Linked DNA regions of Parabacteroides chongii. The protein of the gene in region 2 interacts with the protein of the main gene of each other region in a pairwise test. Links are inferred from orthologs where the notes say so. Each region holds a gene or a part of one and is shown on either strand. Other genes may lie near its edges. The genes, in order: priA and P3L47_RS22655.

Region 1 (3,416 bases), 5.6 Mb from region 2 along the record:
CGAGACTACTATTCCGTTGATAGGCATAGGCTTGGATGCGGCCATTCTCTATTCACAGAAAGGAGTCGACATGAAAACGGAGGGAACAGTTACCTCGACAAGTATGAAAACAGATTATTTGGATATCCCCGTCAATTTGAAGTGGAAGTTCGGTATTCCTTTGGTAAAAGCCTATCTTTCTGCAGGTCCGTATGTAGGTTTCCGTGTAGGAGGAGATAAAATTTGGAATGTTTTGGGTGAACAGATTAAAGCGAAAAACTTTAGCGCAGGCCTTAACTTCGGTGTAGGAGCGGAACTGATCAGCCATTTGCAGGTCGGCATCAATTATGGCTTGGGACTGACTGATAATTACAGCTCGGATAAGTTCGATATGAAGGCGAAGAATCGCGGCTGGTCCATTACTGCAGCGGTTTTGTTCTGATAACAGAAAGAAGATATGGAGGGCCGGGCTTTAACAGTCCGGCCTTTTTTGTTACTTTTGACCTCGTAAATGAAATATGCAGATGTCATACTACCCTTGCCGCTGGAAAATAGTTATACCTATAGTATCCCTGCGGATTTGGAGGCTGCCGTAACTCCCGGTTGCCGCGTCATTGTTCATTTCGGTAAGAAACGTTATTACACGGCTATTGTAATGGAGGTGCATGAGCGTAAACCGAATACGGACTTTGAAACGAAAGATATCTATGCCTTGCTGGATGCCAGTCCGGTATTGCGCAGGCCGCAGCTCCGTTTCTGGAGATGGATTGCCTCTTACTATATGTGTAAATTAGGGGATGTCTATAAGGCGGCTTTACCTTCCGGACTGAAGCTGGAAAGTGAGACAGCGGTGACTTATAATGCCGATTTTGTGGCTGACGGTCCTTTGCGTCCCAACGAGCAGGCTGTATTGGATGCCTTCAAAGGCGTACTCAAACTGACCGTATCCGAACTGGAGAAAAGAACCGGTTTGCGTAATGTCGTGCCGATTGTGGCTTCCTTGATGGCGCGCGGCGCTGTCGAGGTCAGCGAAGAGATGAAACGCGGATTTGTGCCGAAGATGCAGACATTTATCCGGCTGTCGCAGGAATATGCCAGCGAGGAACGTTTGCAAGAGGTTTTTGCTGATTTTAAGCGGGCAAAGAAACAGGAACTTTTGCTGGTCTGTTTCTTGGATTTGAGTCATGCCTTAAATCCGTCGTTGAGTAAGGAAGTTTCAAGAAAGGAGCTGCTGGAACACAGTGGCTGTTCTGCTGCCATATTGGACGGGCTGCTGAAGCGGGGTGTTTTGGAAAGCTATGAAAAAGAAGTCGGACGCTTGCAGGTGCCGGTATGCCGGTTGCAATCGCTCAGTCCGCTCAGTCCGGCACAGGAAAAAGCGTACGGTGAAATACACGATGTATTTACATCTAAAGAGGTTTGTTTGCTTCACGGCGTTACTTCGAGCGGAAAAACGGAAATCTATGTCCGACTGATCGACGAGGTCCTGAAGATGGGCAGGCAGGTTTTATATATGCTTCCGGAGATAGCCATCACTACCCAGATCACGGAGCGGCTGGCTAAATTGTTTGGAAACAAACTGTTGGTATATCATTCTAAATTTTCCGATAATGAACGTGTGGAGGTTTGGAACAAACTTCTTCACGGTGGAGAGCCAATGGTCGTACTGGGTGTTCGTTCCTCTCTCTTTCTCCCGTTTAAGGATCTGGGACTAATTATCGTAGATGAGGAACACGAAAACACTTACAAACAGCAAGATCCGGCACCACGCTATCATGCCCGCAATGCCGCGATCGTATTGGCTGGAATGCATGGGGCAAAGACTTTACTGGGATCGGCTACTCCTTCGATCGATTCCTATTTCAATGCAACGACCGGCAAATATGGACTGGTCGAACTGACTACCCGTTTCGGCGACTGTCTGATGCCGGAGATTATCACGGCCGATATAAAGGAGCTGAAGCGTAAAAAAATTATGAAGGATACGCTTTTCTCTCCTTTGCTGGTTGAAAAGGTGAATGCCGCTATTGCACATGGTGAACAGGCTATCCTGTTTCAGAACCGACGTGGGTTTGCTCCGATGATCGAGTGTAAGAGTTGCGGGTGGGTGCCTCATTGTGTGAATTGCGATGTCAGTCTGACTTACCATAAATACCATAATCAACTGGTTTGCCATTATTGCGGATATACAATCCAGTTGCCGCCCCATTGTCCGGAATGTCAGAGTTCGGAGTTGAAAATGATGGGATTCGGTACGGAGAAAGTGGAAGAGGAGATTGCATCCCTATTTCCGGCAGCCAAAGTAGAGCGGCTGGATTTTGATACCGCCCGTACCCGTACGGCTTACGAACGTATTATTTCGGATTTCGAGAAAGGAAAGACGCAGATACTGATCGGAACACAGATGTTGTCGAAAGGACTGGACTTTGGAAATGTGAGTGTTGTCGGTATACTGAATGCCGATAACCTGATGAACTATCCGGACTTCCGGGCTCACGAACGTGCTTTCCAGTTGATGGTGCAGGTGAGCGGGCGTGCAGGCAGAAGGGATAAGCGGGGTACGGTTGTCTTGCAGACTTCCCAGCCGGAACACCCTTTGATACGGATGGTGCAGCATTTTGCTTATCAGGAAATGGTCCGTCTGCAACTGAGCGAACGGAGTATGTTTCGGTATCCACCTTATTACCGGTTGATTGTCCTGGTGCTCCGGAGCCGTAATGAGACGGTCTTGCAGGAAATGTCAGCAATATATGCGGAAAAATTACGTGTTCGTTTGGGGGAAAGGGTATTGGGACCTGTCACTCCGCCTGTGACCCGTGTACAGACATTGCATATCAAAAAGATCGTTCTAAAGATTGAGATAGCTGCAGCGATAGCCCCTGTCAGGGAAATCCTGGACGCGATTCATTCGGAGATGCAGCGCTATCTTCCTTTTAAACAGTTGATAGTGCACTATGATGTGGACCCGGCGTAAACATTAAAAAAACAATTAAATAACCATTATAATGAAGCAGGAAAAGATAAGATTGTTATTTGTATGTCTCGGAAATATTTGTCGTTCTCCCTCGGCTGAGGCGGTGATGAAGAAGCTGGTAAAGGATGCCGGTCTTGAAGATTTTATCGAAATAGATTCGGCTGGTATCCTGGGTTATCATGAAGGAGAGCGTGCCGACCAGCGGATGCGTAGTCACGCAGCTCGGCGGGGATATGTGCTCGATTCGATCTCCCGTCCTGTCCGTACTTCCGATTTCTACGATTTCGATTTGATCATCGGAATGGATGACCGCAATGTAGATGATCTGAAACAAAAAGCTCCCGACCTGGAATCTATTGCCAAAATACACCAGATGACGGAATATTCCTGTAATAAATTATACGATTATGTGCCCGACCCTTACTATGGAGGCGCTTCCGGCTTTGAGTTGGTTCTCGATTTA
Region 2 (3,157 bases):
CCGTACAGGATGCACAGAACAGGAGACACAGAAAAAGTCCGGCAGACAGTATTCGCTTCATCACTCCTTCCCTTTCCCTTCTGTATCCCCGATACAGTTGAATTTCACTTTCAATATCCTTCTGTTATCCATTTCCAGCACCTGGAAACGATACTTTCCATAATCGATGATCTCTCTGCGACGCGGGAAGTCGCCTTTTATCTCCAGTAAAAGTCCTGCCAATGTCTCGACATCTTCCGTCAGTTTTCCGAACTCAGACGGATCGACACCGATCACACGGAAGAAGTCCGTCAGCAATATCTTGGCTTCGAAGATCAGGCTACCGTCCGCCAGGCGGATAAACTGCTTTTCATCTTCATCGTATTCATCGGATATCTCACCGACAATCTCTTCGAGGATATCTTCCATCGTAACGATACCGGACGTACCGCCGAACTCATCCACAACGATCGCCATATGTATCTTGTTGGTACGAAATTCTTCCAGCAGGTCGTCGATCTTCTTTGTCTCAGGAACAAAGTATGCCGGACGGATCAGACTCTGCCAGCGGAATGTATCCGGCTTCTCGATGTAAGGAAGCAAATCTTTTATATACAGGATACCTTTAATGTTATCTTCCGAATCGGCGTATACAGGGATTCGCGAATAGCCGGACTGGATGATGAAATCGATGACATGACGGAAGCTGGTCTTTATCTCGATGTCTTCCATATCCAGACGCGGTGTCATGATCTCATCGGCAGTCTTGTTATAAAACTTGATGATCTCGGCCAACATCTCTTTCTCTTCCGGTATCTCTTTGGATGTCAACTCCAGGGCTTTCGACAACTCGTCGACCGACAAGTCGTATTTCTTCTTGACCAAAGCCTTGTTGATAATGGAAGTAGAGTTTACCAGTACCGTCGAAAGCGGGCGGCAGATACGTTCCACCATGTTCAGCACAGAAGCCGAACGGCGTACAAAACGGAGCGAGTTCTTCTGTGCGTAGATCTTAGGCATGATCTCGCCGAAAAGTAAAAGTAAAAAGGTCAGTACGATTGTTTCAAGGATAAATCCCAAAGCGGGTACAGCCGAAAAATCGATCAAAGAATTGATGCCGTAAGTACACAACATAACCACGGCCACGTTCACAAAGTTATTGGCGATCAAAATAGCCGCCAGCAAATATTCGGAGCGGTCCAGCAATTTGCGGATAAGCGGATCTGAAGGCGAGTTCTCTTCCCGGATGTCGTTGATATCACCCGGGGTAAGAGAAAAGAATGCCACTTCCGAAGCCGACACGAAGCCGGACACCAACAGCAGTAAACAAGCGAGGCTTAATGCTATGACAGGACCTGCTGTAAGCGCCTGGATAGTTATCTGATCAAATAAGCCCGATAAATAATAGTCTGAGTCCAAGGGGAACCGTATTAGTTAAACAATATCAGAACGGAAGATCATCCGCACTGTTTGAATCTGATGACATATCTGGCTGCGCCGGCTGCTGGTAAGACGTAGTCTGCTGCATAGGCTGTGCCTGTCCTCCCTGCTGGAAACCGTTTCCGGCATTCGAAGTCGTACCGTCTGCCGGTCGTGTACCTGTATTATAAAACTCGATGCGGTCTGCATGAATTTCAGTGACATAACGTTTCACACCGCTCTGGTCGTCATAGCTGCGGGTACGAATCTTTCCTTCCACGTAAACGCCGGAACCTTTCTTCACCCATTTTTCTACAAAAGCGACCTGGTCACGACGTACGACGATATTGTGCCATTCCGTCCGTTCCGGAACAACCGTACCGTTAGCCAGTGTATAACCTCTTTCAGATGTTGCCAGGGGAAAGTTTGCAACAGCCGTACCGCTGTCGAAATAACGAACGTCGGGATCTTTACCCACGTTACCGATCAATATGACTTTATTCAATGACATAGTTGTAATTCTTTTAATATCTTACAAAGAAACATAAATTCGATCATTCAGACAAATTTCCGTTTAATTTCTCTAAATAAATATGTATCAGCCGGGGAACGGCATAACGCTCGATATCTTCATACGGAACAGCCAGATAGGAATCCAATGCTTCCGGCACTTTTTCTACCTCGATCCGGTAAAAAGCGGTATACAGTACCTGATGCGAAAGGACATGCTTCACCTCTTTCCTATCGGGAGATATATCCAACCGCCCCGCTCCGGCAAACAATTTCCGGAAAGCCTCCGTCTCCTGCAATCCGGTAAAATCCATCGGTTCTCCCGTCTCGATCAGGGGAAATTCGTATAACCCTTCCCAAATATCTTTTTTACCCCGGCGGGAAAGCCAGGTCTGCCCTTTATATATAATGTATAGGTAATGAAAATAACGGGCACGCGTTTTTGTCTTGTTCTGTTTGACCGGCAAAGATTGTACCGTTCCGGATGCATATGCCGCACACCGATCTTTCAACGGACAAACTTCGCAGTCGGGACTCTGGGGAACACATTGCAGAGCCCCGAATTCCATAATTGCCTGATTATGCTGTCCCGCCCGTTTGGGATCCATAACGATCCCAGCCAGTTCTGTAAACTGCTTCTTCCCCTGCGTTGTGTCGATAGGCACATCCAATGCGTACAAACGTGCCAATACGCGGAACACGTTTCCGTCGACAACCGGATAAGGCTTATTCCACACAAAAGAGGCGATAGCGGCAGCCGTATACTCTCCGATGCCTTTCAATGACAATATATCTTTATATTCTTCCGGAAAAACACCGCCAAACTTTTCCATGATCTCCTTAGCAGCGGCATGCAAGTTACGTGCACGGCTATAATAGCCCAGTCCCTGCCAATACTTCAGCACCTCGTCCTCTTCGGCCGAAGCCAGGGAAGCGACATTCGGGAAACGTCCGGTGAAACGGAGAAAATAATCCATTCCCTGCACGACACGGGTTTGCTGAAGAATAATTTCTGATATCCAGATTATATACGGATCGGATGACTCCCTCCAGGGCAGGTTCCGCTTATTTGTTTTATACCAGTCCAATAAAATATGACTGACTTCCAATTCGTTTTTCATTTACTATATTTCGTCCGGTTTTTGTTCGTTCTGACACTCTCAACTCGTTGATTAATGCAAACATACACAGATATAATGAATTGTAAGGAATCTTTTTTATTAAAAAATGCCGGGCAATTCTTTTTCCA

What was found.
Region 1: the proteins of P3L47_RS22655 (region 2) and priA interact in binary tests that used the Escherichia coli proteins (3 or more experiments, as listed by UniProt). The link is inferred for Parabacteroides chongii from one-to-one orthologs.

The regions. Positions count from the first base shown.
Region 1 is NZ_CP120849.1:312,134-315,549, reverse strand. What follows is about bases 136-3,221. They hold priA (replication restart helicase PriA), read left to right. Parts: upstream 136-490; coding sequence 491-2,953; downstream 2,954-3,221. Other genes in these bases: P3L47_RS01415 (low molecular weight protein-tyrosine-phosphatase), read left to right, coding at 2,985-3,221; P3L47_RS01425 (porin family protein), read left to right, coding at 136-421. Also shown: more of P3L47_RS01425, read left to right, coding at 1-135; more of P3L47_RS01415, read left to right, coding at 3,222-3,416.
Region 2 is NZ_CP120849.1:5,862,491-5,865,647, forward strand. What follows is about bases 167-2,993. They hold P3L47_RS22655 (single-stranded DNA-binding protein), read right to left. Parts: upstream 1,910-2,993; coding sequence 1,424-1,909; downstream 167-1,423. Other genes in these bases: gldE (gliding motility-associated protein GldE), read right to left, coding at 167-1,398; mutY (A/G-specific adenine glycosylase), read right to left, coding at 1,953-2,993. In the rest of the region: gliding motility lipoprotein GldD, read right to left, coding at 1-61; more of gldE, read right to left, coding at 61-166; more of mutY, read right to left, coding at 2,994-3,029. UniProt on the Escherichia coli protein: Plays an important role in DNA replication, recombination and repair. Binds to ssDNA and to an array of partner proteins to recruit them to their sites of action during DNA metabolism. Acts as a sliding platform that migrates on DNA via reptation.